DNA from 2 places in the Mesorhizobium sp. M7A.F.Ca.MR.245.00.0.0 genome. Region 1 is predicted to be linked to the other one. Evidence: predicted binding sites of a transcription regulator. Region 1 holds the regulator's gene; the other holds the start of a gene.
What was found. Region 1 encodes PhoB, which activates phosphate uptake and scavenging genes when phosphate is short. Its sites were predicted from a motif close to TGTCATNNANCTGTCAT; they were not measured.
Positions count from the first base shown of each region.

Region 1 (15,031 bases):
CCCTGTACCAGCTTGTCTATTGAGGCCAGCTGGTTTCGGCCGGCGACAGAATCAATTGTCGCCGTCTTATTTCCCTGCCCGGCCCAGCGCGCCAGGAACTTTGGCTGATGTAGACCGTTACTATGGCGAGAGGACTTTCCCGCCATGGAACATATCGCTGCATTGCTGCTGGTCATCGGTTGCTCGAACACGATGGCCGACTGCCGTGAACTCCAGGTGCCCGTCAGCATTTTCGCGACCGCCGAGCAATGTGTGGCCGAGCGCCCATTCGTCTTGGGCGACGTGCAAGGGCAGGCTGATCACATCGTCGCCAAATGTCTTGCCGTCGATCCGGTGCTTGAAGACGACTATGATCAGATAGTCTGGAACGTGCGCGCCGATGGTACGCTTGACGCTTCTTTGGCAATTTCCAGCCTGGTAATGGCGTCGAACGCGGCAGGCCCAGAAAAAGACTATCTTCACCAACAATAGATTGCAGCAGCAAAGGCCGTCATTTCATGCTAAATGGCAGCTGGAGCTTTACCAAGTGAGGACAAAAAGTGAGGAGTGACTCTATGCGGAAGATGATTATTGCCCTGGTTGCGGTGGTTGCCGTCAGCGGCTGCACCTCGACCGAACAGGACGTGGTTGGCGGCGGCTTGATCGGCGCCGGTGTCGGCGGCTTGGTCGGCGGCGGCAAGGGCGCGCTGATCGGCGCGGCCGTTGGCGCCGGTTCCGGCCTGCTGGTGCGCAATCTGCGCAACGGCTATTGCCAATATCGCGATCATCGCGGCCGGATCTACACGGCTCGCTGCAACTAATTCGGCGATAATCGAAACGTCGATCCGGAGGCTGGTCCGCTGGCCTTCGGATTTTTCATGTCCGGACGCTTGATCCTTTTCGGGAGAAGGTCGCGCTCAATTGGCGAGTGGAATTTTGATTTCCACGTTCAGCCCATTGGCCTGGTAGTCGCGCTTGATCGTACCGCGTAATTCGCGCGTCACGTTGAGATCGATCAGCTTGGTGCCGAAGCCGGTTTCGGCGGGAGCTTCGAGTTTCTTCTGCCCGTTTTCGCGCCAGTTCAGGGCCAGTGTCCTGTCGCGCCCACGCCCTTCCAGAGACCAATCCACTTTCAGTGCCCCCACGGAATTGCCGGCTTCGCCGTATTTCAGCGCATTCGTCGCCAGTTCGTGGAAGGTCAGGCCGAGCGCTTGCGTCGTGGTTTCGTCAAGCAGCACCTGCGGCCCTGACAGCAGCCCCTCGGGCAACTCCTTGCCGAACACCTGGCCGAGTTCGATGCGCAAGAGATCGCCAAGATCGGCCTTCTGCCAACGAGAGCGCGTCAGCATGTCCTGGGACGCTGCCATCGCCTGCAGCCTGGCCGAGAAGGATGCGGAAAACTCGTTGACGTCGGTAGCCCGCGATGCCGTCTGGCGCGCGATCGCCAGCACCCTGGTGATCGAATTCTTGATGCGATGCTTCATCTCCTGCAGCATCAGGTCTTTTTCGATCAGGCTCTTTTCCGTGGTTTCGTGCAACCGCGACGCTGCCTCATAGGCCCGCTCCTGATATCGCGCCACCAGCGCGATGGCGCCCGCCAACAGCAGGCCGAATAGCCCCAGCATCACGGGAATGGCGCGCGACGACGGCTGCGAGAAGGCGCTTGTCGGCCGGAACAGGACAGTCCATGGCCGTCCGGCGACGATGATCTTTCGGGTGACCAGCAGCCTGTCCCCGAAAGTCGAAGCTGGCGGCGTCTCCGACCGGAACAGCAGATTGTCGCCGCTCACGGCACCATCGCCGTCATAGATTTCGGTGTTGACCGGCAGTAGCGGCGACCGGCTGAGCGCGGTCTGGAACAGATCGCGAGCCCGGAAGGCCGCATAGAGAAAACCTGATGTCGAGGATCTCGAAGCATTGATGACGTCGGGAGCGGTTTCGACATTGAGCCGCACGAAAACGAAGAAGCCGGTGAACGTCTGCGAGGCGCCCGTGTCCTGGCCCAGTTGCACCAACCCGCTGGCGTGCTGCTGGTCGTCGGACATCGCCTTTTCGATCGCCACACGCCGCATCGGTTCGCTGAACATGTCGTAGCCGATGGCGGCTTGGTTGGATGGATCCAGCGGTTCGAACAGCACGATAGGGGTACGCCAGGGTTGCGTGGTATCCGGGTAGATTGGATGACTGACGCCATAATCGTGCAGCATATCGCGTTCGACCGTCGCCTCGTCGCCCGTCTTTGCCAGCCTGAGGAAACCGATGCCGCGCAAGCCGGCGAAATTCTTGTCGACATCGAGCGCGTTGAAGAACGCCTTGAACTCATTGCGAGAAATATCGCCATTGCGGGCGTCGAACAGGGCCTGCGTCGAGCGCAGCAGCGACAGATGCAGGTCGATGCGGCTCTCGATCCGGTTGAGCGCGTCGTCGGCAGTCGCCTCGAACTTGATGCGCGCGGCTTCCTGTGTGGCGAAATAGGCGAAACCTGCCATCACCATGCTGATTAGTGCGACGGCGATAAAGGCGATGATCGGGAAAAGCTTCTTCAACGGATCGTGCGGTCCCTGAGCGATATCGGACCTTTATGGGCAAGTCGCCGTGCCAACACAATGCCAAGGCCAAGCCATCCTTACGGCTGGCATATCACGTGTCCGGCAACCGCGAGCTGGCTTGATCTCAGGCCGCGATCTTCAGCGCGCCCGGTCCTGGAATGGCGCCCGGCGGGCATTTGCCAAGAATGATCATCCCCAGCACCTCGTCCTGCGTGACATCGGTGGTGCGGGCGGTGCCAACGACCTGGCCGTTCTTCATGACGCAGACCCGGTCGGCAAGCTCGAACACATCGTGGATGTCGTGGCTGATCAGGAAGATGCCGATGCCATCGGACTTGAGCTGCTTGACCAGTTCGCCGACCTGCGCCGTTTCCTGCGGACCAAGCGCCGCCGTCGGCTCGTCCATGATCAGGATGCGGGCGTTGAACAGGATCGCACGCGCGATCGCCACCGATTGCCGCTGGCCGCCCGACAGCTTGATCACCGGCTCCTTGAAGCGCTGGAAGCGGGGATTGAGCCGGCCCATCACCTTGCGCGCCTCGGCCTCCATGGCAACGTCGTCGAGCGTACCCCAGGCGGTCATCAGCTCGCGGCCGAGGAACAGATTGGCGGCGGCGTCGACATTGTCGGCCAACGCCAGCGTCTGGTAGATCGTCTCGATGCCGTATTTCTTGGCGTCGCGTGGATTGGAGATCGATGCCTCCTCGCCGTTGACGAAGATCTGGCCCGAATCGCGCTTGTAGGCGCCGGACAGGATCTTGATCAATGTCGACTTGCCGGCGCCATTGTGGCCGAGCAGCGCCACGACCTCGCCGGGGAAAAGATCGATCGAGGCGTCGTCAACGGCGCGGATGCCGCCAAACGCGATCGAGATGTTCCTCATGTCGATCAGCGCGGTAGCTGCAGGAGCAGTCTTGTCATTCATGGCATGCCCTCCTAGACGCGCTTGCGATAGACGGTGTCGAGCCACACGGCGATGACCAGTACGGCCCCGACGACGATGCTCTGCAGCGGCGAGTCGACGCCGAGCAGCACCATGCCGGACTGCAGCGACTGCATCAGCAGCGCGCCCAGCATGGCGCCGATGATCGTTCCCGATCCGCCGGCAAGCGACGTGCCGCCGATCACGGCGGCTGCAATGACGAGCAGTTCGTCGAGCGTTCCAAGCACGTTGGTGGCCGAATTCTGCCGGGCCGAGGAGATCGCCGCGGCAATCGTGGCCAGCACGCCAATAATCATGAACACCTTCATGGTGATCCATCGCGTGTTGATGCCGGCGAGATTAGCCGCCTCGGGATTGCCGCCGATGGCGAACACATAGCGGCCGAAACGGGTGCGGTTGGTGATGAAGGTCATGACCAGCCCGACGGCGACCGCCATCAGCACCGGTATGGCGATACCGTGGGCGATGAACAGGCCGCCTTCGGGAACGGTGATGTTGTTGGCGGCCGCATATCTGTTCACGATGCCGATCGGCCAGGGGTAGGAGTTGGCGAGCCAGACCGCACCCATGATGGCGCCGCAGGTGACGACTCCAAGCAGCGCCTCGGCCCAGATCGGACGTAGCGGAAACCGGAAACGCTTGCGCTGCACCCGCCCGTTGAACAGCCCAAACACCACGGCGAGGCAGGCGACGATCCCAACGACCCAGCTCCAGGTCGCGCCGATCGATCCCGCCGGCCCACCGCCCATCAGCTGAAAAGTGGCGTTAAGCGGCGCCACGGTCTGGCCTGAAGTGACCCACCAGGCGGCACCGCGCCAGACCAGCAAGCCGCCCAGCGTCACGATAAAGGCGGGCACTTCGAGATAGGCGATGACGAAGCCTTGAAAAGCGCCGATCAACAGGCCGAGCGCCAGGCCGATGACCAGTGCCAGGACCCAGATCCACGGGTTGCCGAGTTCGAGCCCGACAAAGCGCACCAGGAAATGCACCTGGGCAAACCCCATCACCATGCCGATCAGGCCCTCGGCGGAACCGACCGACAGGTCGATGTTGCGCATGACGATGACCAGCACCATGCCGCAGGCCATGATGGCAACCGCGGATGTCTGCACCGACAGGTTCCACAGATTGCGCGGCGTGAGAAAGGTGCGGCTGTCGAAATCGAGCGGATTGACGCCAAGGCGCAGGCTGGAAATGACATGCAGCCCAATCCAGATGACCAGCAGCGCGCCGATCATGCCGAGCATGCGGGTGTCGATCTCGGTCGCCTTCAGGAACCGGGCGACGGCGCCGAGTTCCGACGCGCGCGCCGTATCGGTCTGCGGGTTTGACGTCGTATCGGTCATGGTTTCCTCCCACCGGCTGGCCGTCTGACGCGCATGCCGGAGCCCAGCCTAGAAGCTATCCGCATGATGCGGAAACAGAATTCTTTGAGAAAACGCCGCGGCTTTTGGGCCGCGGCGTTCAGATATTTCAAAGTGGTACGGATCAGTTGCAGGCCGCCACGGTGCCGGCGGCGACACCCGCGCAGACTTCGTCCTTCTTGATCCAGCCGGCGTCGATGACGACGTTGAGATTGTCCTTGGTGATGGCAACCGGGGTCAGGAACAGCGACTTGACGGTGTTGCCGCCCGGCGTCGTGAAGTCCTTGGCGCCGGCGATGTCGCTCGTCTTCTTGCCGTCGGCCAGTTGCGAGGCGATCTCGGCGGCATTCTTGCCGAGCTCCCGCGCGTCCTTCCACACCGACACGGTTTGCGTGCCGAGGGCGATGCGGTTCAGCGCGGCGTGGTCGCCGTCCTGACCCGAGACCGGCACGGTGCCGGCCAAGCCTTGAGCCGTCAGCGCCGCGACGACGCCACCGGCAGTGCCGTCATTGGCCGCGACCACCGCGTCGACCTTGTTGTCGTTGGCGGTCAGGAACTGTTCCATGTTCTTCTGGGCGTTAGCGGGCAGCCAGCCATCCGTGTAGGCTTCGCCGACATTCTTGATCTTGCCGCTGTCGATGGCTTCCTTGAGCACTTCCATCGAGCCCGAGAACAGGAAATCGGCATTGGGATCGGCACCGGAGCCCTTGATGAAGACGTAGTTGCCTTCCGGCTTGACCTTGAACACTTCGCGGGCCTGCATGCGGCCGACTTCCTTGTTGTCGAAGGTCAGATAGAAGACGTCCTTGTTCTCGATCAGCCGGTCATAGCCGACGACCGGAATGCCTTCGTCCAGCGCCTTCTGCACGGCCGGGCCGATGGCCGAAGCGTCCTGCGCCAGGATGATCAGGGAATTGGCGCCCTGCGAGATCAGGCTTTCGACATCGGTAAGCTGCTTGCCGGGATTGGACTGCGCATCGGCGGAGATGTACTTGTCGCCAGCGGCCTCGATCGCCGTCTTCATGGCGGCTTCGTCGGTCTTCCAGCGTTCTTCCTGGAAGTTGGACCACGAAACGCCGACGACCTTGTCCTTCGCCTGCGCGACAGACGCGAGCGTCAGCGACATGGCGGCACCCGCCAGGATGGCGGCCGTGAATCTTTTCATATTATCCTCCCTGCGCCGCGTATGGCGCGACCAAACTGACCCGAGGGCCGGCACAAAGGCTCTATTTTTTCGAGCCTCGAAAAAACACTGGGCCAACGCCCGAACGCTGTCAACATCGATTCTGATGGATTTTGATGTCATTTCGAGTTTTTTTCGAGTCTCGGAATAAATAAATGACACGGCGTGCAGCTTCTGCCAGTATTTACCGGCGTCACCGACAGCGTTCCAGGGGCAGGAGGAACCGCGGCGACCGGGAGGATATGAAAGAACATGTCGGTCGGAATCCGCCACGACGATCTGCGCCGCCGCAACCGCGCCATGGTGATCGCGGCAGTGCGCCGCGCCGGACAGCCGTCGCGAACCGAGATCGCCGCGACCACAAGCCTCAGCCATTCGACCATCTCGGCGATTTCATCCGACCTGATCGTCGAAGGCATCCTGACCGAAAGCAAGCCGAGCGAGGCCGGCTCGCTCAAACGCGGCCGGCCGCAGGTCGGCCTCAGTCTCAATCCGGAAGCGGTCGCGGTAATGACCGTGGTGCTGTCGCTGAACTTCCTCTCCGTCGCCGTCATCGACTATGCCGGCCAGGTAATATCCGAGGAACAGCGCCGGCTGGACACGCTGACGATGTCGCGCGAGTCGCTGATCGGGGAATGCACGGCCATCGTGCGGCGCCGCCTGGCAGATCCCGACCTGGACGTGCGCAGCATCGCCCGCATCGCGCTGGCCATCCAGGGCATCACCGACACCCGTGCCCGCGCCATGCTGTGGTCGCCGATCACGCCGCACACCGACATCGCCTTCGCTGACATATTCGAAGACGAGTTCGGCATCCCTGCCATAATGGAGAACGACTGCAACATGATGGCGGTGGCGCTGCGCTGGCGCGACCCCGATCGTTACCGCGACGATTTCATCGCTATCCTTTTGTCGCACGGCATCGGCATGGGACTGGTGCTGAAGGGCGAATTGTTCACCGGCACCCATTCTTCGGGCGGCGAATTCGGCCACATGATCCATCGGCCGAACGGCGCGCTATGTCGCTGCGGACGGCGCGGCTGCGTCGAAGCCTATGCGGGCAATTACGCCATATGGCGCAACGCCAGGCAGATGGGCGAGGATGCAGAACCCGTTGCCGATGTCAGCGACGCCGACATGCGCGCCCTGGCTGCCGCGGCCCGCGAAGGTGACGGACCCGAACGGGAAGCCTATCGCAAGGCCGGCGAAGCGCTCGGCTACGGCCTCGGCAGCCTGTTCGCGCTGATCGATCCGGCGCCGGTCGCCATGGTCGGTGTCAGCGCCGCCGCCTTCGACCTGATCGAGCCGGCATTGCGGCAAGCGATTGCCCAGACCGCCGGCGGCCAGCATTCCAAATCGATTTCCTTCGACACCGAGCCGAACGAACTGCCGCTGATCCGCGAAGGCTGCGCCATGCGGGCGCTGATCTTCGTCGATCAGGAGATTTTTGCGCCGGGCGTGCAGGCGAGATCCGGTTTCGGCGGCAAGAACGTGGCGTGAGTTCAAACGAGGGAGTTCAGTCCTCTCGGATGGCGTATCCGGCCCCACGGATCGTGCGGATGACATCAGGCATACGGCCATTGTTGACCGCCTTGCGCAGCCGGCCGACATGCACGTCGACTGTGCGCTCGTCGATGTAGATCGTCTCGCCCCAGACATTGTCGAGCAGCTGGCTGCGCGAGAACACGCGGCCTGGATGGCGCATCATGAATTCGAGCAGGCGGAATTCCGTCGGCCCAAGCCGGATCTCGCTCTTCTTGCGATAGACACGGTGCGACTCGCGATCGAGCACGATATCGCCGACCTTGAGCACGCTGGACAGCACTTCCGGCTTGGCCCGGCGCAGCAGCGCCTTGACCCTGGCCATGAACTCCGGCGTCGAGAAGGGCTTGACCAGATAGTCGTCGGCGCCGGTCGACAGGCCGCGCACGCGGTCGCTTTCCTCGCCTCGCGCGGTCAGCATGATGATCGGCAGCCGCTCGGTCTCGGGACGCATTCGCAGGCGCCGGCAGAGTTCGATGCCCGAAACCGCAGGCACCATCCAGTCGAGCACCAGAAGATCGGGAACGTTCTCCTGCAGCCGGATTTCGGCCTCATCGCCGCGCGTCACCACCTCGACCTGGTAACCTTCGGATTCAAGATTGTAGCGGAGCAGCACGCCTAGCGGCTCCTCATCCTCCACCACCATGATGCGTGGTGCGATCATCGGCTGGTCACCCCTGTTATGCCGCTGGCGCGGACATTGCCGTCTCGTCCTGCTTCGGACGATTGGCTGGCAGCTGCGTGCCGGTCAAAACATAGTAGGCATTTTCGGCGATGTTGGTCACGTGGTCGCCGATCCGCTCGAGGTTCTTGGCGCAAAACAACAGGTGCGTGCACGCCGTGATGTTGCGGGGATCTTCCATCATGTAGGTCAGCAGCTCGCGGAACACCGAGGTGTATTTGACGTCGATGCGTTCGTCATTGTTTCTGAGCGTGGCAAGCGCTGCCGCGTCAGCGGCGGCATACTCGTCGACGACCCCCTGCACCTGGATCAGCACCAGCTGCGCCATCGCGTCGATCGAATGCGAAAGATCGTGCGGCGTGACGCTCAGCCCGACAGTGCCGACGCGCTTGGCGATGTTCTTGGCAAGGTCGCCGATGCGCTCGAGGTCGCCGGCCATGCGGATCGAACCGACCACCGCACGCAGGTCGTTGGCCATTGGCTGGCGCTTGGCGATCAGCGTGATGGCGCGATCGTCCAGCTCGCGCTGGCGCGCATCCATGATGGCATCATCGGAAACCACGCGCTGCGCCAGCGCATTGTCCGAATTGAGCAAAGCCTTGGTCGAGCCACTGACCATCGAGCGGGCGAGATCGCCCATGTCGCGGATCAGCTGGCTGATCTGCTCCAGATCCTCATCGAAAGATGCAACGGTATGTTCACCCATGATCTTCGTCCCTCATATGCCTGAGCTCAGCCGAACCGGCCGGTGATGTAGTCCTGGGTGCGTTTGTCGTCGGGGGTGGTGAACATCTTGTCGGTGGCGCCCTCCTCGACCAGATAGCCTAGATGGAACATCGCGGTGCGCTGCGACACGCGCGCTGCCTGCTGCATCGAATGGGTGACGATGACGATCGTATAGTTCTGGCGCAGTTCGTCGATCAGTTCCTCGACGCGAGCAGTGGCGATCGGGTCGAGCGCCGAACACGGTTCGTCCATCAGGATCACCTCGGGCGACACGGCGATGGCGCGTGCAATGCACAGACGCTGCTGCTGGCCACCGGAAAGACCCGTGCCAGGTTCCTGCAAACGGTCCTTCACCTCGTTCCAGATTGCCGCCTTCTTCAGGCTCGACTCGACGATCTGATCCATGTCGGCCTTGCGCTTGGCCAATCCGTGGATGCGCGGGCCATAGGCGACGTTCTCGTAGATCGACTTGGGGAACGGATTGGGTTTCTGAAACACCATGCCGACGCGCGCCCTGAGTTCGACGACATCGATGTTCTTGTCGTAGATGTCTTCTTCGTCGAGCGTTATCTTGCCGGTTACCCGCGCGGAATCGATGGTGTCGTTCATGCGGTTGAGGCAACGCAGGAAGGTCGACTTGCCGCAGCCGGAGGGGCCGATCAGCGCCGTCACCTGATTCAGGCGGACGTCGAGATTGACATCGAACAGCGCCTGCTTCTCGCCATAGAACACGCCGACCTTGTCGCCGCGCATTTTGATCACTTCGTTCGACTTGGCGTTCATCTTATCGCCCACTGCATTTTCAAGGGACTGTTCGGTCATGATGTTCATACCAAAATGCCTTTTTTCTACCAGCGCCGCTCGAACCGACGCCGAAGCACGATCGCGGTGATGTTCATGGCCATGAGGAAGACGAGCAGGATGATGATCGCGCCCGACATGCGCTCGACGAAGGCGCGTTCGGCCTCGTTCGCCCACATATAGATCTGCACCGGCAGCGCGGTGGCCGGATCGAAAGGCGTCGTCGGTGGATCGGCGACGAAGGCGACCATGCCGATTAGCAGCAGGGGCGCGGTTTCACCGAGCGCACGCGCTAGACCGATGATGGTGCCGGTGAGGATGCCGGGTGCGGCAAGCGGCAGGATGTGCTGGAACACCATCTGCATCTTGGAGGCGCCAAGACCGAGAGCCGCCGAGCGGATCGACGGCGGCACCGCGGCAAGTGCAGCGCGCGTCGCGATGATGATCGTCGGCAGCGTCATCAGTGTCAGCACCAGGCCGCCGACGAAAGCGGCGGAGCGCGGCATGCCCAGGAAATTGATGAACACCGCGAGGCCGAGCAAGCCGAAGACGATTGACGGCACCGCTGCCAGATTGTTGATGTTGACCTCGATAAGGTCGGTGAAACGGTTCTTCTTGGCGAACTCCTCCAGATAGATGGAGGCGGCGACGCCGATCGGCAGCGCCAGGAGCAACACGATCACCATCATATAAAACGAGCCGATGATCGCCACGCCCATGCCCGAGGTTTCCGGGCGGCTGGAGGCGCCGTAGGTGAACAGGCCGCTGTTGAAGTGCTCGGCCATCGCGCCCTCGGCCTTGAGCTTGTTCATCCAGGTGATCTGCTGGTCCGAGACCTTGCGTCGCGCTTCCTCGACACTGAGGTCGATCTGGCCCTTGAAAGCCGAGTCGAGATTGGCGGCGGCGAGGATGTTGACGTTGCGTGTCGTGCCGATCACGGACGGATCGGCGGCAACGATGTCGCGCAACTGGACGCGGGCGCCTTCCGACAGGAAGCCCTTGAGCTTCTGGATCATCGGCTTGTCATCAGGAGAGATGCCGAGCTTGGCCACAAGCGCGTTTTCGGCGAGCCTGGGATAATTTGCCTTGATCAGAACGCTCGGATCGGTTGCACGCTTGCCGGAAGGATCGATCACTTTCTCGTCGAACGAGATCGGCAGTGATACCGTCGTCTGCCAGAAGGCGGTGTAGCCTTTCGAGACGATGGTGATCAGCATGATTGCCAGGAACGCCAGGCCTACGGAAATCGCCACGACGCCATAGATGCGGAAACGGCGTTCGGCGGCGTAACGGGCCTTCAGGCCGATGTCGCGGCGCGGATGGGCCGCCGCCCTGACCATCGTATCCATGGAAATGTCGGTCATTCGTACTGCTCCCGATATTTGCGCACGATGTAGAGCGCGACGATGTTCATCACCAACGTCAGCGCGAACAGCGTCAGGCCGAGTGCGAAGGCGACCAGCGTCTGCGGCGAATTGAACTCGAGGTCGCCGGTGAGCTGGTTGACGATCTTGACAGTGATGGTCGTCATCGCCTCGAACGGGTTGATGGTGAGGTTGGCGGCGACGCCCGCCGCCAGCACGACAATCATCGTTTCGCCGATGGCGCGCGAGGCGGTCAGCAGGATGGCGCCGACGATGCCGGGCAGTGCAGCCGGCAGGATCACCCGCTTGATCGTCTCGGAGCGGGTCGCGCCGAGGCCAAGCGACCCGTCGCGCATGGCGCGCGGCACCGCGGTTATGATGTCGTCCGAAAGGGAGGACACGACCGGGATCAGCATGACGCCCATGACCAGGCCGGCGGTGAAGATGCTCTGGCCCTGGATGAAGGGCGAACCGCCGGTCAGCGCCGCGGACAGGTCGCGCAGGAACGGCCCAAGCGTGACGACGGCGAAGATGCCGTAGACGATGGTCGGTATGCCGGCCAGCAGTTCAAGCGCCGGCTTGACCACCGAGCGCACCTTGGGCGTTGCATATTCGGCCATGTAGACAGCCGACATCAGCCCGACCGGCACCGCAACCAGCAGCGCGACGGCGGCGATGTAGAGCGTGCCCGCAAGAAGCGGGATCAGACCGAACTGGCCCTGGCTGCCGCCCGAACCGGCAGCGGCAAAACGCGGATCCCAGACGGTGCCGAAGAAGAAACTCATCGGCGAGACGCTTTCGAAAAAGGTGATCGTCTGGAACAGCATCGAAAGCACGATGCCGATGGTGGTCAGGATGGCGATGGTGGAGGCGGCAAGCAGCCCCCACAGCATCAGCCTCTCGACATTGTTGCGGGCCCTGGCGCGCGGCTCGATCTGCCTGAGCGCATAGAAGGCGCCGGCGATCGAGGAAACGAGAATGACAATGGCGCCGAACAGGCCGAGCCGGTCCTGGACCTTGTTCGCCTCGATGGCGATCGGGATCATGTAATCCTGCGTGTCGCTCGCCAGTGCCACACCCTTGGCGGCGAGCAGCGGCTGCAGCTCGGCAAAGCTGGCCGGCATTGCGGCCAGTGTGCCTGCATCGAGTTTGCGCAGGCCCCTGGCGAGGCTCTTTACCAGGCTGACATCCAGTGCCTCACTGGCAACCTTGCTGTCGACGGTGAGCTCGGGCAAGGCAGTGTGAATGTGTCGGTCCAGATAGACGGAAGACCCGACGGTCCAGACGGCAAGCAGCAAAAGGGCAGGCAGAACGGCGAGCAGGAAGGCCCACCAGCCATGATAGTGGGCGCGCGAATGCGGCTTGACCTTGCCATTGTCCTGGGCCGCGGCACGTTGCCGACCGATGAAAAAGGCAACCAGGCCGACGGCAACGACGATGGCCAGTACGAGCAAGGACGACATGGACCCACCCCAAGAGAAATTCTTACGCAGCCGCCATTGCGGCCTGCGATGAAACCGGGGCGCGGGATTTGGCCCGCACCCCGGTTCGGCAGCTGATTACATCGACTTTCCGGCGGCGAAAGCGTCACGCTGGGCCTGACGCTCGGCATCCGGAGCAGCAACGAGGCCGTATTCGGCGAGCGGGCTTTCCGGGCCAACCATCTGGTCGTCAAGGAAGAACTCGACATATTCCTTGAGGCCGGGAACGACGCCCAGATGCGCCTTCTTGACGTAGAAGAACAGCGGGCGCGAGACGGGATACTTGCCGCTGGCGATCGTCTCGGTCGAAGGCACGACGTCTTCCACGGTGGCGACCTTCAGCTTGTCGGCATTGTTCTCATAGAAGGCGAGGCCAAACACGCCGACGCCGGTCTTGTTGGAGTCGATGCGGGCGAGCGTCTCGGTATAGTCGCCATCGATGTCGACGGCCTTGCCGTCCTTGCGGATGGCGATGCAGGTTTTGCCGATTTCCTTGTCGTCGGCAATGCCGGCGGCCTTGAGAGCAGCCTTGTCACAGCCGGCATCGAGAAGCTTGGTCTCGAACACTTCGCGCGTGCCATGCTTTTCGCCCGGAATATAGGCGGCGATGTCCCAGTCGGGCAGCTTCGGATTGACCTGGCTCCACTTGGTGTTCGGATTGTCGACGAGCTTGCCGTCGACGACCAGCTTGGCCGCGAGCGCCTTGTAGATGTCGGCGGGAACCAGCGCCCAATCCGGGCCCTTGATGTCGGTGGCGAAGACGATGCCGTCATAGCCGATCCGGACTTCCTGGACTTCCTTCACGCCGGCGTCGGCGCAGGACTTGAGTTCGTCCGCCTTGATCGGACGCGACGAGTTGGCGATGTCGATCGTATCTTCGCCGACGCCCTTGCAGAATTCCTTGATGCCCGCGCCGCTGCCGCCGGATTCGACGACCGGGGTCTTGAAGTTGGTGAATGTTTCGCCGAACTGCTCGGCGACGATCTTGGCATAAGGTAACACTGTCGATGATCCGGCGACCTGGATCTGGTCGCGCGCGGCGGCGAAGCCGGACGTCGCGGCGAGCGCAAGCGCAGCGGCCGACGCCGTATAGAGGAATTTCTTCATGTGGCCTGCTCCTGTTCGGAAGATGGTCTCTCGGCGCTCGTCAGTCGGCGCCCGCTGAGGCCAATAGCCTTCGATTATAACAGTCGCATGACAGTTTGATGTCACCCCGGTAACGCGTCATCGGGATGAGCAGAATGCCGCCTGGCCGGCACTCCCGACGCAGCCCCGCTTTGTCACCGGAATCAGGGACTTGCTCGATTCGGTCGAGGCTGGCCGGCGATTTGGGAATCAGCCGGCCTTTATGAAGAAAAGCCGGACGGGAGCGCGTTGCTCTCAGCCAGACGGTGTCGTGGCCGGGCCATCGCCGAAAACAGGTCCGTTGGGGTAGGTTGACGCTGTCTCATGCCGGCGGTCGCTGCTCCCGCCCGTAACTGGGAAGAGCGGAATTCGAATGTCGCCATTGTCTCGGCTGGATGCCGCCTTTCATATGGTGCGATCGCACCATAGTCTTGGCCGCTGACAGGGGCGCGAATCTTCGCCGTATTCCCGGTACTCGGGCAGAGCCGGCCTTACCCGGCGTTGCGCTGCGCCTGCCGGCTGGCGCCGACCCAGCGCTCGACCTTCTCGAGCAACGCCCGGGGACTGATCGGCTTGGGCAGATAGTCGTCCATGCCCGCCTCCAGGCAGCGCTCGCGGTCGCCCTTCAGCGCATGCGCGGTGACGCCGACGATCGGCACATGCGTGCCGGTTTCTTCCTCCAGCCGGCGAATGGCGGCGGCTGCTTCGAGACCGTTCATCTCCGGCATGGAGACATCCATCAGGATCATGCACGGGTTCAGCCGGCCGAAGGCGTCGAGCGCCTTGCGGCCATTGCCGACGATCTCGAAACCATAACCGGTCTCGCCGAGGATCTGGGTGAACACCATCTGGTTCACCTCATTGTCCTCGGCCACCAGGATATCCAGCCTGTCGCCGCCAGCCGCCACCGGTGGCCGGGGGCGAATTGAGGGCGGCTGCAGCAGCGCCCGCTGTTCGGACGGTGCCGAGGGCTGCGGCCGCATCACATAACCCGTAGCGACGTCGGCTGCGAGCGGCTGCGCGTCGCTGCCGCTCGTGTTGTGGCGATGCCGCTGGATGGTGGCGACCAGCGTTTCCAGCAGCACCGAGGAGCGCGCCGGCTTGATCAGCTGGGCATCGATGCCAAGATCGCGATAGCTGGTGTTGGCGAGCGACTGGTCGACCGAGGTCAGCATGATGATCGGCGTGCCGGCAAGGCCGGCGGTGCTGCGCACGATCCGCGCCATTTCGGCGCCGCTCATTCCAGGCATCTGGTAGTCGAGCACGACGCAGTCGACCGGGACACCATAGGC
Region 1 is NZ_RZTE01000030.1:32,301-47,331, forward strand. Features, by position in the region: gene EOB80_RS35510 (hypothetical protein) at 1-23, shown strand, start outside; gene EOB80_RS24855 (hypothetical protein) at 145-471, shown strand; gene EOB80_RS24860 (membrane lipoprotein lipid attachment site-containing protein) at 555-800, shown strand; gene EOB80_RS24865 (CHASE domain-containing protein) at 897-2,525, opposite strand; gene EOB80_RS24870 (ATP-binding cassette domain-containing protein) at 2,653-3,453, opposite strand; gene EOB80_RS24875 (sugar ABC transporter permease) at 3,465-4,817, opposite strand; gene xylF (D-xylose ABC transporter substrate-binding protein) at 4,960-6,000, opposite strand; gene EOB80_RS24885 (ROK family protein) at 6,271-7,518, shown strand; gene phoB (phosphate regulon transcriptional regulator PhoB) at 7,535-8,224, opposite strand; gene phoU (phosphate signaling complex protein PhoU) at 8,241-8,948, opposite strand; gene pstB (phosphate ABC transporter ATP-binding protein PstB) at 8,975-9,799, opposite strand; gene pstA (phosphate ABC transporter permease PstA) at 9,817-11,133, opposite strand; gene pstC (phosphate ABC transporter permease subunit PstC) at 11,130-12,596, opposite strand; gene EOB80_RS24915 (substrate-binding domain-containing protein) at 12,693-13,721, opposite strand; partial or broken gene EOB80_RS35515 (response regulator) at 14,231-15,031, opposite strand, start outside.

Region 2 (15,031 bases), on a different contig from region 1:
CGGCATGGGTCGCGGCGAGGACAAGCGCACCGAGCGCATCGTCGAGCTCGCCTATATCGTCGGGCTGGACAAGGCGATCCTCAAGCGCCGCCCGCACGAGCTCTCCGGCGGCCAGCAGCAGCGCGTGGCGCTGGCTCGCGCCATGGCGATGAAGCCCCGGCTGATGCTGCTCGACGAGCCGTTCTCGGCACTCGATACCGGCCTGCGCGCCTCGATGCGCAAGGCGGTGGCCGAGCTTCTGGAAGCTGCCGGCATCACCACCATCCTGGTGACGCACGACCAGGCCGAGGCGCTGTCCTTCGCCAGCCAGGTCGCGGTGATGCGCGACGGCAAGTTCTCGCAGATCGGCACGCCGCGCGAGCTCTATCTCAAGCCGAAGGACAGGATGATCGCCGAATTCCTTGGCGACGCCATCATCCTGCCGGCCAAGATATCGGATGGCTTCGCCAACTCTCCGCTCGGCCGCATCGCGGTCGACACCAATGACAGCCGCGATGTCGCCCGTATCATGCTTCGCCCGGAGCAGATCGCGCTGAAGAGAACGTCGCGCGAGGGCATGTCCGGCACCTCGGACATGCTGTTCGGCGAAGTGACGGAATCCGAATTCGCCGGCTCGATGTGCACGGTCGCGGTGCGGCTCTTGAACAATGCCGATCCGCCCGATGCGGCAGCGATCGGCAACACGCCGCTGGTCCTGCGCAAACCGGGCATGGACGCGCCAGCGGTCGGCGAGATCGTCCGGCTGACCGTATCGGGAAAGGCGCATGTCTTCGCCTGAACACCGTATGCTGGAGCAATTCTAGGAAACTGTGAAGCGGTTTTCCGTCTGGAATTGCGTCAAAACAAAGAGTTAGAGCAGCTCGCCGTTTCCGTGAAACGGTGAAACGCTCTGGGCATCTTTTGGATTAGCCGACGCGCTTTCCTGCCTGATCGAACCAGTGCAGCTTTTCTGCCTTGGCAACCACGCGCAATTGGTTGCCAACCGTGGCGGTGGCGCGACCCGCGACACGCACGACGATACGGTTGCCGCCTGCCGCACAGTGAAGGAAACTTTCGGCGCCTACCGGTTCGACCGCCTCGACCAGCGCCGGCAGGACGAGGGCGCCGGGCGGCGCCTCCGCATTGAAGGTGACGTCGGCATCCTCGGGCCGAAAACCGAGGGTCGCAGCTCTTGCCTCCCGAGGTGCGAAAGCGATCGCCGTGCCGTCTGCGAGCACCGCGCCCGAGGCGCTTTCGGTCAGTGCCAGGAGATTCATCGGCGGCGCGCCAATGAAGGAAGCGACGAAGGTCGAGGCCGGCCTTTCATAGATGTCGAGCGGCGCCCCCATTTGCTCGACCAGTCCGCCGTTCATGACGACGAGGATGTCGGCCAACGTCATCGCCTCGAGCTGGTCATGCGTGACATAGACCGACGTGACGCCAAGCGAGCGTTGCAGGTTCTTTATCTCGACGCGCATCTGGCCGCGCAATTTGGCATCGAGATTGGAGAGCGGCTCGTCGAACAGGAAAACCCTCGGGTTGCGCACAATGGCACGACCCATGGCAACACGCTGGCGCTGGCCGCCGGAAAGCTCCCGCGGACGGCGGTCGAGCAGCGCCGAAAGTTCCAGTATTTTCGCCGTCGCGCGGACCCGGCTGTCGATCTCATCTTTCGGCGTGCCGCGGTTGCGCAGCCCATAGGCCATATTGTCGTAGACTTTCATATGCGGATAGAGCGCATAGTTCTGGAACACCATGGCGATGTCCCGCTCGGTCGGGCCGATTGAGTTTACGATCTTGCCGTCGATCGCAACTGTTCCCGAGGAGATGGTTTCGAGCCCGGCGATCATCCTGAGCAGCGTGGACTTGCCGCAACCCGATGGGCCTACCAGCACGCAAAGCTGCCTGTCGGGAACTGCGATTGAAACGCCCTTCACGGCCTCGAAACCGCTGGGGTAGACCTTCTTCACATCCTTCAGATCGACGGTCGCCATCAGCTTCTCACTTTTCGGAATCGACCAGGCCGCGAACGAACCAGCGCTGCATCAGCACCACGACCAGGATCGGTGGCACGATGGCCAGCATCGCTGTGACCATGACCAGGTGCCATTGCGTATCGGCATCGGCGAAGGAGACCATCTTTCTCAACGCGATGACGATCGTGTTCATGTTGCTGCTGTTGGTGACGAGCAACGGCCACAGATACTGCGTCCAGCCATAAATGAAGAGGATGACGAACAGCGCCGCGATATTCGTCCGCGACAGCGGCAACAGGATATCGAAGAAGAAGCGCCACGGCCCCGCACCGTCAACACGCGCCGCCTCCACCAGCTCACCTGGAATGGTCATGAAAAACTGTCGAAACAGCAATGTGGCGGTGGCGGAGGCGATCAGCGGGATGATCAGGCCGGCATAGGTGTCGATCATGCCGAGATCGACCATCACCTTGTAGGTCGGCAGGATGCGCACCTCGACGGGAAGCATCAAGGTGATGAAGATCAGCCAGAAGAAGGTCATGCGCAGCGGAAAGCGGAAAAATACGATCGCGTAGGCCGACAGGATCGAGATGAAGATCTTTCCCACCGCGATGCCGAGCGCCATGATCGTCGTGTTGAGCAGCAGCCTGCCGACGCTGACGCCGCCGATACGGCCGACACCGCCGAACAGCGCTTCGGTGTAATTGTTCCAGAACTGATCGCCGGGCAGGAGCGGCAATGGCGGCCTGAGGATCGTTTGCAGCGTCTGCGTCGAGGCAACGAACGTGTAGTAGATCGGGAAGGCAACGATCAATATGCCGAGGATCAGCGCGGCGTGGGCGATGACGGTGCGGAGCGGTGACTGGCCGATCATCGCTCGCCCTCAGCCGTAATGGACTTTGCGTTCCACATAGCGGAACTGGATGGCCGTGAGCGAGATAACGATGACCATCAGGATGACCGACTGCGCCGCCGAGTCACCGAGGATCAGATTGACGAAGCCGTCATTGTAGACCTTGTAGACCAGCGTCTCAGTCGTCTTGCCCGGACCGCCCCCGGTGACGGCATGGACGATGCCGAACGTGTCGAACAGGGCATAGACGGTGTTGACGACCAGCAGGAAGAAGGTCGTCGGCGCAAGCAGCGGGAAGACGATGGTCCAGAAGCGCTTGGTCTCGCCGGCGCCGTCCATGGCCGCCGCCTCGATCAAGGCTTTCGGCACCGCCTGCAGGCCGGCGACGAAGAACAGGAAATTGTAGCTGATTTGCTTCCAGGCAGCGGCGGACACCAGCAGGATCATGGCGTGGGTGCCGTTGAGCAGTGGATCCCAGGCGATGCCGAAACTCCTCAGCATGTAGGCCAGCGACCCGATCGACGGGTTGAAGAGGAACAGCCACAACATACCGGCGATCGCCGGCGCCACTGCGTAGGGCCAGATCAAGAGCGTGCGGTAGAGACCTTTGCCGCGCACCACCTTCTCTGCCATGACCGCAAGCAGGAGCGCCACGCACATGGCGACGATAGCGGTCGCAAGGGAAAACATCACCGTGACCTTGATCGAGTTCAGGTAGGCCGGATCGGCAAGCACTTTCCTGAAATTGGCGAACCAGACGAACTTGGTCCTCAGTCCGAACGGATCCTGCCTGAGCATGGATTGGTAGAACGCCTGACCGGCCGGCCAGTAGAAAAACACGAGCGTGATGGCCAGTTGCGGCGCCACCAGCAGGTAGGGAAGGATCTTGTTGGGAAACACGACGCGAGGGGTCATGGAGCCACTCCGAGGTGATGAGGCGGGCGGCACGATGTAGCATCCCTCTTCGCCAAGATGGCTTTGACGAGCGTTTCGGATTGGGCATCATCGACCGTTGGCGAAATCGCAAGGGACGGCAAAACTCCCCTCGCCGAGGGGAGATGCCTGGCAGGACAGGTGGATGCGCCGTAGAGCAAGGACCTGCGCTCGCTCTAATTCCCCAGCGCTTCCTTGATCGCCGCATTGCCACGCGTAACCGCATTGTCGAGCGCCTGCTGCGCGGTTTGCTGGCCGGCGAGCATCTTTTCGAACTCCTCGTTCTGGATATCGCGCACCTGCGGCAGGTTCGGCAGACGTACGCCCTTGGAATTGTCGGTCGGCGCCTTACCCGTCATCTGCAGGATCGGGGTCTCGCGACCGACGTTCTTGTCATAGAAACCGGACTTCTTGGTCGCTTCATAGGCGGCAAGCGTTACCGGCAGATAACCCGACTTCTGGTGCAGGTATTCTTGCACCTCGGTCTTCGACAGGTAGGCGAAGAAGGCCGCGACGCCCTTGTATTCCTCGTCGGATTTATCAGCGAAAACCCACAGGCTGGCGCCACCCGGCGTCGTGTTCTGCGGTGCGCCCTTGGCGTCGCTGTCATAGGGCAATTGGCCGATGCCGTAATTCATGCCGGACTTGACGATATCGCCAAGGCCGCCGGAGGATTCGGTCATGATCCCGCATTCGCCGGCGAGGAAGATCTGCTTGGCTTCGGAGGTGCGGCCGCCATATTTGAAGGTGCCGTCCTTGGCGAGGTCCGCCAGCGCCTGGAAGTGGTTGACGAAAATCGGCGCATTGATCTTGAGCTCGACATCGCCGCCGGCCAGACCGTTCTGCTGGGTGGCCCATGACACGTCATTCCAGGCCGCGAAATTCTCCAGATGGATCCAGGTCAGCCAGGTCGAGGTGTAGCCGCAGGCGGCCGCGCCGCTCGCCTTGATCTTCTTGGCGTCTTCCCACACCTCATTCCAGGTCTTGGGTGGGCTGTCGACGTCGAGACCAGCCTTCTTGAAGATATCCTTGTTGTAATAAAGGATCGGCGAGGAGGAGTTATAGGGGAAAGAGAGCATGGTGCCGTCCGGCTTCGAATAATAGCCGACTATGCCTGGCAGATACTGGCTCTTGTCGAAGGTCATTCCAGCGCTGGTCAACACATCGGCTGCCGGCTTGATTGCGCCTTCGGCTGCCATCATCACGCCGGTGCCGACGTCGAACACCTGCATGATGTCGGGCGCCTGGCCGGCGCGGTAGGCGGCGATGCCGGCATTCAGCGTCTCGGGATACGTGCCTTTGAACACCGGAACGAGTTCATAGTCGCTCTGGCTGGCGTTGAAATCTTTGGAGATCTTATCGACAACTTCGGCATTGGCGCCAGTCATGGCGTGCCACCAACTGATCTGCGTGACAGCAAAAGCGGAGGTTGAGGAAAGCAGCATAAAGGTGGCGGCAACACCGGCCGCGAAGCCGAAGGACTTCATGTTTCATCTCCCGTTTGTCATTGGCGAAAGGGGCACTCCCGCAGAGGCAATATGTGTCGCTCATGACAATCAGACAACGGTTTTGTTGCAGATCGACGAACTTCACCCCTTTACCTCACGCCACCTCGCCTCCGCTTGGACGCATGGAAAGCCACACGGTTAGCCGGCTTAGCGCGACGACAAGCGCCAGGAACGACCGTCGGAACTGTCAAGCCGGCTTTCGGCGTGTCAGCCCTGATTACAGCCGCTGCAACCCGAAGAGACACGCCAAGGTTGCAGGCGACTTTATCGATCCCTCAACGGCAACGCGCTACTCAATCCTGCTGCCCTGTTTATTTCCAAAGATCAGGTGAAATAAAATGCTGACGGTCTACAATTGTATCGTCAACGAACACGATCTGAGACTGGTCGCACTCGCCGCGCTGATCTGCGGAATTTCCTGTTTCTCTGCCGTCAACCTGCTTCATCACATAAGCCGCTCCACCGATCGGAACCGGCTTGCCTGGCTGATGATCGCGGCCACTTCGACCGGCTTCGGCATCTGGGCAACGCACTTCATCGCCATGCTCGCATTCACACCGGGCATACCCAGTGCTTACGATCCCGCACTTTCCGTGCTTTCGCTCGCTGCTTCGGTCACTCTGACGGCAGCCGGCATGTGGATCGCCACCTTGCGGAATGAGTTCGACTATCATCTCGTCGGCGGCGCCGTGCTGGGCGGCGGTATCGCGGCCATGCACTACATCGGTATGGCGGCGTTCGAGGTTCAGGGCCGCATCGAGTGGAACCTGTTGCTTGTCGCCGTTTCCCTTCTGGCCGGCGTGACGCTCGCGGCGCTGGCGCTGCGTGTCGTGCAGCGCCGTCCCTCCTTGAAGGCGACATCCGGCGGCGCGGTGCTGCTGACGCTGGCAATCTGCACCCTGCATTTCATCGGCATGGGTGCTGTCTCGATCTTCCCCGATCCCTCGATCGTCATATCCGAATACACGATCGAGCCGACCTCGCAGGCTTTTGCGGCCGCCGCCGCCACACTGGTGATCCTGGTTCTGTCGGCATCGGCGCTGTGGATCGATTTGCGCTTCCGTCGCCAGAAGCTCGAGGTAGACCGCATGCACGGCCTGGCCAATGCCGCTGTGGAGGGGCTGATCGTCTGCGACGGCCACCGCATCATCAGTGCCAATGACAGCATGGCGACATTGACGGGCATCGCAACAGCGACGCTGAACGGAATGCAGCTTGGCGATCTCTTCGGATCCGACATGTCGGGCTTCGGCGAACAGCCGCAGGAGGCCGAATTGAGCGGCCGCGATGGCACGAGCATTCCTGTCGAGCTGATCGCCAGGAGCATCGACTATTGTGGCAAGCCTCACAACGTGGTCGCGGTCCGCGACATTCGCGAGCGCAAGAAGGCGGAACAGGAGATCCTGCGGCTTGCCCATTTCGATCCATTGACCGGACTGGCCAATCGCCGCAGCTTTTCCGGCCGGCTGGAGACGGAAATCGCTGCGATGGGCCGGACCAGGAAAGGCGGCCAGCTTGCGCTTCTGCTGCTCGATCTCGACCGGTTCAAGGAGGTCAACGACCTGTATGGGCACGGCGCGGGCGACGCCATGCTGCAGAAGGTTGCGCACTGCGTTACCGGCATTCTTCGCCAAGGACAGATGGTGGCGCGGCTGGGCGGCGATGAGTTCGCCATCATCGCGCCGAACCTGACCGACCCGTTGGAGGCGGGCCGTATCGCCAACGCCGTGCTGACCGCCATGCGCGAGGAAAACCGGCTCTCGGTCGGCGGCGGCCTGGTGTCGGCCAGCATCGGCATTGCGCTTTATCCATCGGATGCCGAAAACCAGGCCAGCCTGATAAGCCACGCCGATACCGCGCTCTACCGGGCCAAGACCGAAGGCAAGGACACCTACCGCTATTTCGAAGCTTCGATGGGGGCCGAGGCCCGCGACAAGCGCGTGATGGAGCACGAACTGCGCCAGGCGGTCGCACGCCAGGAGTTCTACCTCGTCTATCAGCCGCAGAAGGAGATCAGCAGCGGGAAGATGGTCGGTTTCGAAGCGCTGGTCCGGTGGCGGCATCCGACGCGCGGCGACGTCTCGCCGAGCATATTCATCCCGGTCGCCGAAGACAGCGGCGCCATTGGCCAGATTGGCGAATGGGTGCTGACGGCCGCCTGCGAGGAAGCCGCCCGCTGGGAAAATCCGCTGACGGTGGCCGTCAACGTTTCGGCGGTGCAGCTCCACAACACGAATTTCAGCCGCAAGGTCCACGAAACCTTGCTGAATTCCGGCCTGGCGCCCGGCAGGCTCGAGCTTGAGATCACCGAGACGGCGCTTGTCAAGGACATGCCGCGGGCATTGGCCACCTTGCGGCAGGTCAAGGCGCTGGGCGTGCGCGTCGCCATGGACGATTTTGGAACCGGCTATTCCTCGCTCTCCAACCTTCGCGCCTTTCCCTTCGACAAGATCAAGATCGATGGCTCATTCATCAAGTCCGTCGACAAGAACGGCCAGGTCGCGGCGATCGTGCGCGCCGTCCTGGGACTTGGACGCGGGCTCGGCCTGCCGGTTCTGGCGGAGGGTGTCGAGACGCTCGGCGAACTGAAGTTCCTGGACGCCGAAGCCTGCGAGATCGGCCAGGGCTACTATATCGGCAAGCCGGCTCTCATCGAGGAATTCGGCGATCTGACCGGCGTCGTCGCACCCGCTGTCGGCAGCAAACCCGCCAGCCTGCGCGACAGAAGCGTTCTGGCCTTCGCGCCCGCACCCGCGCTAGCCACACGCTAGACTACAGGCTCTCGGGCTTGAGTGCCGTCTCGACCAGCCGCCTGGCGTCCGGCCCCGACCATTCGGCCGGGCCGTTCATGTGGGCGATCAGGCAGCCCTCGCCGTCGATCAGCGTGGTGACGGGAAGGCCTAGCGCCAAGCCGCGCTTCTTGAGGTCGTTGAACAGCGTCATCGTCGAATCCCGGTAATAGCCGAGCGTCGCGACGCCGGTATCGCTGAGGAACTTCTTCGGCTTCATATCGTCGCCGGCATCGACGTTGACGGCGACCACTTCAAAGGAGTCGCTGCCCTTTTCCTTCTGCAGCGCATCGAGCGCCGGCATTTCGGCACGGCACGGCGCGCACCATGTCGCCCACAGATTGAGCAGCACCGTCTTGCCGGCATGATCGGCAAGCGTCATCGGCTTGCCGTCCGGACCATTGAAGGCAAGGCTCTTCAGGGATTGAGGCGGATCGGCCGGCAAAAGTGCCGCAACCTCACCGGTGGCCGACGCCGCGACTTTCTTGGCGCGGTCGCTCTTGGCCGCGCAGGTCACGTCGTCCCTGCTGTCACCCACGGCAGCTTGTGCCGGTGCATTGTTGCCAGACCGGCTCTCGCTGACATATACCGCGACCGCGCCCGCCAGCGCGCCCGCCACCAAGGCGGCGAGGATCAGGCGCGGGGCCGGGAAGAATCTACTACCGTCTGCCATTTTCTCAAAACTGCTCCGAAGCACGGGTTATAGCCATGAGCGACAAGAAAACCAGCAACCAGATGTGGGGCGGACGTTTTGCCTCGGGTCCGGCCGCGATCATGGAAGCGATCAACGCGTCTATCTCCTTCGACCGCAAACTCTATGCGCAGGACATCAAAGGCTCGATCGCCCATAGCGAGATGCTGGCGCAAACGGGCATTATTTCGGCGGCCGACCAAGAAAAAATCGCTGACGGGCTGAACACGATCCTGAAAGAGATCGAGGCCGGCAGCTTCGAGTTTTCGACACGGCTCGAAGACATCCACATGAACATCGAGGCGCGCCTCGCCGATCTGATCGGCCCGGCGGCCGGCCGGCTGCACACCGCCCGCTCGCGCAATGATCAAGTCGCGGTCGATTTGCGGCTGTGGGTCAAGGATGAATGCTTTCGCGTCGCCGAGGCGTTGAAAGGGCTGATCGAGGCGCTGCTGGAGCGGGCCGAGGAGCATGCCGCGACCGTGATGCCGGGCTTTACCCATATGCAGGCGGCCCAGCCGGTGACCTTCGGCCATCACTGCATGGCCTATGTCGAGATGTTTTCGCGCGACCTGTCGCGCGTGCGCGATGCGATCGAGCGGATGGATGAAAGCCCGCTCGGTGCCGCGGCCCTCGCCGGCACCAGCTTCCCGATCGACCGTCACCGGACCGCCAAGGCGCTCGGCTTCCGCGAGCCGATGCGCAATTCGCTGGACAGCGTCTCGGATCGCGATTTCGCGCTCGAGTTCCTCGCTCTTGCCGCGATCTGCGCCACGCATCTGTCACGGCTGGCCGAAGAGATCATCATCTGGTCGACGCCGCAGTTCGGCTTCGTCAGGCTGTCGGACTCGTTTTCCACCGGCTCCTCCATCATGCCGCAGAAGAAGAACCCCGATGCCGCCGAACTGGTGCGCGGCAAGACCGGCCGCGTCACCGGTCATCTGGTCGGCCTGCTGACGGTGATGAAGGGCATGCCTTTGACCTATGGCAAGGATATGCAGGAAGACAAGGAATCGGTGTTCGACGCCGCCGAGACGCTCGACCTGATGCTGGCGGCGATGACCGGCATGGTCTCGGACATGACGGTCAACGCTGCCGCGATGAAGAAGGCCGCCGGCTCCGGCCACGCGACAGCAACCGACCTTGCCGACTGGCTGGTGCGCACGCTCGGCCTGCCGTTCCGCGAGGCGCATCATGTCACCGGCCGGGCGGTGGCGCTGGCCGAAGACAGGAAGGTGGGGCTGGAGAAGCTTTCACTGGAGGATTTGCAGTCGATCAACTCCGGCATCACGGCCGACATATTTTCGGTGCTGGCGGTGCAGAACTCGGTCAAGAGCCGCACCAGTTTCGGCGGCACGGCGCCGTCGGAAGTGAGGAAGCAGATCCGTGCCTGGAAAAAGCGACTGGCGAAAGCGTAATGCCGGATATTGCGAGCAGTAATATCCCGGATATTGCGACGGGCAATATCTCGGGGTGCAATGCGCCGAGAACTCGGCTAAAAGCGGCGGCTGACAAACGTTTCGGACGGGTGGATCGATGACCGGAAGCAGGATTTTGGTGATGCTGACGCTGCTGGTTGCGATCGCGGCCGTTTCGGCCTGCGGCAGGAGGGGCGCTCTCGACACGCCCTATGAGGCGGCCGTGCAGGCGCGCAAGGATGCCTCGAAGGCCCACCAGCCCGTGCCGCCGGAGCCGGAAAAACCGGTCAAGGACAAGAAATTCATCCTCGACCCGCTGATCTAGAGCCGACGAGAGCCGGGCCTTTCAACCCGATCTCATCGCGCCCCAACTTCCGGAACCACTCTCGTGAACCATTTCGACTACCGCGACGGCGTGCTCCATGCCGAGGACGTGGCGATACCCGACATCGCCGCACAGATCGGCACGCCATTCTACTGCTATTCGACGGCGACCCTGACCAGGCACTACCGGGTGTTTGCCCAGTCCTTTGCCGGGCTCGACGCGCTGGTCTGCTACGCCATGAAGGCCAATTCCAACCAGGCCGTGCTGCGGACGCTGGCCAAGCTCGGCGCCGGCGCCGATGTGGTTTCGGAAGGTGAATTGCGCCGGGCGCTGGCCGCCGGCATTCCGGCCGGCAAAATCCTGTTTTCGGGCGTCGGCAAGACCGCGCGCGAAATGGACTTTGCCCTTGCTGCCGGCATCCTTTGCTTCAACGTCGAATCCGAGCCTGAACTCGAGCTGTTGTCGGCGCGAGCCACCGCCCTTGGCAAGGTGGCGTCGATCTCGCTGCGCATCAATCCCGACGTCGACGCCAAGACCCACAAGAAGATCTCCACCGGCAAGGCCGAGAACAAGTTCGGCATCCCGTGGCAGCGGGCGCGGCAGGTTTATGCCCGCGCGGCAAAGCTTCCCGGCATCAGGATCACCGGCATTGATACCCATATCGGCAGCCAGATCACCGAGCTGCAGCCCTTCGACGATGCCTTCGCCCTGCTTGTCGATCTGGTCGGCGCGCTGCGGGCGGACGGCCATGCCATCGAGCATATCGATGTCGGCGGCGGGCTCGGCATTCCCTACCGCATCGACAACAACCCGCCGCCGCTGCCCGACGCCTATGCCCAGATCGTAAGGAAGCATGTCACCAAGCTCGGGCTGAAGGTGATGTTCGAGCCTGGCCGGCTGATATCGGGCAATGCCGGCATCCTCGTCTCGGAAGTGATCTTCGTGAAGGAAGGCGACGCCAAGAACTTCCTCGTCGTCGACGCCGCAATGAACGATCTCATCCGGCCGACGCTCTACGACGCCTTCCACGACATCCGTCCGGTCGTGCAGCCGCCGGCCGACACGCCGCGCATGATGGTCGACGTGGTCGGCCCGGTCTGCGAGACCGGCGACTATATCGGCCTGGACCGCGATCTGCCCAGGCTGAAGGCCGGCGACCTGATTGCCGTCTCCACCGCCGGCGCCTATGGCGCGGTGCAGGCCGGCACCTACAACACCCGCCTGCTGGTGCCGGAGGTGCTGGTCGACGGCGACCGGTTCCACATCGTGCGCCCACGCCCGACCTATGACGACCTGATTGGGCTGGATTCGATGCCCGACTGGCTTGCATAGGAGCGCCGGAAACACACCTACCCGTCCCAGGGAGCAATCATGACGAACGGCATCACCGTCACACGCGAGCGCATTGCCGCGATGGAACCGCGCATCCGCCCCTATATCAGGCACACGCCGGTGCTGCGCGTCGACATGGCCGACTTCGATCGGCCGCCGCTGGCCGTCGACCTGAAGCTCGAATGCCTGCAGCATTCCGGCTCGTTCAAGGCGCGCGGCGCCTTCACCAATCTCCTGGAGCGGCCGGTTCCCGACGCCGGTGTCGTAGCGGCATCGGGCGGCAACCATGGCGCGGCCGTCGCCTATGCCGCCATGCGGCTCGGCCACAAGGCGACCATCTTCGTTCCCGAAGTGAGCCCGCCAGCCAAACTGGAGCGAATCCGCTCCTACGGCGCCGAACTGATCGTCGGCGGCGCCCGCTACGCCGAGGCGCTGGCGGCCAGCGAACGGTTCGCCGAGGAGACCGGCGCCTTGCAGATCCATGCCTTCAACCAGGAGGAAACGCTCGTCGGCCAGGGCACGCTCGGGCTCGAAATCGAGAGCGATTTGCCTAAGATCGACACGCTGCTGGTCGCTGTCGGCGGCGGCGGCCTGATCGGCGGCATCGCTGCCTGGTTTACCGGCCGCATCCGTATCATCGCCGTCGAGCCGGAAGGAGCGCCGACGCTTCATCGCGCCTTCGAGGCCGGACACCCCGTCGACGCGCCGGCCGAGGGTATCGCCGCCGATTCGCTGGCGCCAAAGCGCGTCGGCGAAATGATGTTCCCGATTGCCGAAGCCTTTGTCGAACGCTCGATCCTGGTCAGTGACGACGACATCATCGCCGCGCAGAAGGCGCTGTGGAACCGGGCCCGCATCATCTCCGAGCCGGGTGGCGCCGCCGCCTTTGCCGCGGTCCTGTCGGGCCGCTATGCGCCGGCGGCGGGCGAACGGGTCGCCGTGCTGGTCTGCGGAGCGAATGCGGACCCCGCTACCTTCTAAAGGGCCTGCTGCCTTCTAAAGGGTATGCAGGATGGAACTATAACGGTCCACTTCACGTTTTTCCGAACTGCCTCGCCTTTGCCGTGTTTGCTGGTATTCTTTGAGTCGTGAGGCGTCGGGCTATCCTGCCCGCTCCACAGCATGATCCCGAAAAGTGAAATCCCTTTCGGAACAGATCATGCTCAAAGGGATAAGGCCGCATCCCGGTTTTCGGGATAGGCTCAAGGAAGGGCCGATGACGCAACGACCCACCTTCAGCAGTGATCGCGGCCTGGCCGGACGCCTGGCCTTGAGCCGGTTGGCGACGCGGGTCTCGATGATGGTCGAGCGCGGCTGGCCGTTGCTGCTCCCGCTCGTCATCGTCGCCAGCCTGTTCCTCAGCATCTCCTGGCTGGGGCTGTTCTCCCGGCTGCCGGATATGGCGCGCATCGGCCTGGTCGCTGCTTTTGCCATAGCGGCACTGGCCGCGCTCTATCCGCTGCGCTTCTTCCGCCTGCCGGGCGCCGGCGAAATCGACCGCCGCATAGAGGCCGCCAATCAACTGTTGCACAGCCCGGTCCTGGTGCAGACCGACCGGCCCAGCGGCAGGGAAAGCAGCTTCTCGCAGGCGCTGTGGCGCGAACACCAGAAGCGTATGGCTGGAAAGCTCGACAACCTTGGCGCCGACCTGCCGCGCACGCGCGTGCCGGAGCGCGACCCCTGGGGGCTCCGCGCGGTGGCGGCCCTTTTGCTCGTTACCGCCTTCGCCTTCTCCTTCGGACCGACGGGCGGCAGGATCAGCGACGGCTTCAATGCCCATGGTGCGCGCGATATCGTGCCGCCGCGCATCGATGCATGGGTGACGCCACCGGCCTATACCGGCAAGCCGCCGATCTTCCTGACCGCCGACGCCAACCAGGCGATCCCGACCTTTACCGTTCCCGAAGGCAGTGACGTTTCGCTGCGCGTGACGGGCGGCTCAGGCGAGGAAACGCTCGGCTATGCCGACAAGAATGGCAACGCCCGCGTCATCGACCCCGCTGCGCCGCAGGCCGCCGCCAAGCCGGCTGCAAGCCCGGCGCCGCCGTCCAAGGTGCGCCAGTTCACCAGCAAGCTGACCGGCGACGGCACGCTGACGCTGACGTCGGGCGAGGACCAACTCGGCCGCTGGGCCTTCGCGGTCATATCGGACAAGCCGCCGCAGATCCGCTTCGTCGGCGAGCCCAAGCGCGCCGCAAACGGCGCCTTCGAGCTAAACTACCAGATCGACGACGACTATGGCGCCGCCACCGCCAAGGCAGTGTTCGCGCTCGCCGATCCGCAGGCGCCGAATGCGCGTCCGCTGTACGGTGCACCTGAAATGCCGCTGACGCTGCCGCGCCGCGGCGGCAAGTCGAACGCCGCCAAGACCTCCAAGGACCTGACCGAGCATGTCTGGGCCGGCAGCAGCATCAAGCTGACGCTGGTCGCCACCGACGATGCCGGGCACACCGCATCGAGCGAAACCAAGACGCTGCTGATGCCGGAGCGGCCTTTCGCCAATCCGCTGGCACGCGCCGTGATCGAACAGCGCCGCCTGCTGGCGCTCGACGCCAACGCCAAGCCGCGCGTGCTCGACCTGATGGACGCCATCACGCTGCGGCCGGAAGACACGTTCGACAACATGTCTCACTATCTCGCCATCATGAGCGCCCGCACCCGGCTGAAGATGGCCGAGAGCGACGATCAATTGCGCAGCGAGGTCTCCTATCTCTGGGAAATCGCGCTCGGAATCGAGGAAGGCAATCTTTCGGCCGCCGAAAAGCGGCTGCGCCAGGCGCAACAGGCGCTGCAGGACGCCATCAAGAATGGCGCCAGCGACGCTGAAATCGAAAAGGCGATGAAGGAACTGCGCGAGGCGATGAACCAGTTCCTGCAGGAATTCGCGGAGCGCGCTAAGCAGAATCCCAACGCCCCGCAGATGCAGCAGAACGGCCAGGAACTGCGCCAGAGCGACATCGATCGCATGATGGACCAGATCGAAAACCTGGCGAAGTCCGGAGATCGCGACAAGGCCCAGCAACTGCTGTCGCAACTGCAGGACATGATGAACAATCTGCAAGCCGGCCGTCAGCAGCAAGGCGGCCAGCAGGACAGCGAGATGCGCCAGCAGATGGACAAACTGGGTGAGATCCTGCGGCGTCAGCAGGAGATGATGAACGACACTTTCCGCATGGATCAGATGCAGCGCGGCGAGCGCCAGCGCGGGCAGAACCGTGACGAGCAGC
Region 2 is NZ_RZTE01000049.1:4,691-19,721, reverse strand. Features, by position in the region: gene EOB80_RS30140 (ABC transporter ATP-binding protein) at 1-778, shown strand, start outside; gene EOB80_RS30135 (sn-glycerol-3-phosphate import ATP-binding protein UgpC) at 906-1,973, opposite strand; gene ugpE (sn-glycerol-3-phosphate ABC transporter permease UgpE) at 1,981-2,829, opposite strand; gene ugpA (sn-glycerol-3-phosphate ABC transporter permease UgpA) at 2,839-3,723, opposite strand; gene ugpB (sn-glycerol-3-phosphate ABC transporter substrate-binding protein UgpB) at 3,918-5,228, opposite strand; gene EOB80_RS30115 (EAL domain-containing protein) at 5,588-8,020, shown strand; gene EOB80_RS30110 (TlpA disulfide reductase family protein) at 8,022-8,711, opposite strand; gene argH (argininosuccinate lyase) at 8,747-10,147, shown strand; gene EOB80_RS30100 (lipoprotein) at 10,266-10,472, shown strand; gene lysA (diaminopimelate decarboxylase) at 10,536-11,804, shown strand; gene EOB80_RS30090 (threonine/serine dehydratase) at 11,844-12,785, shown strand; gene EOB80_RS30085 (TIGR02302 family protein) at 13,021-15,031, shown strand, end outside.
Region 2: ugpB (sn-glycerol-3-phosphate ABC transporter substrate-binding protein UgpB) is a predicted target of PhoB. The motif match lies at 5,291-5,307, and genes of this name have one in related genera.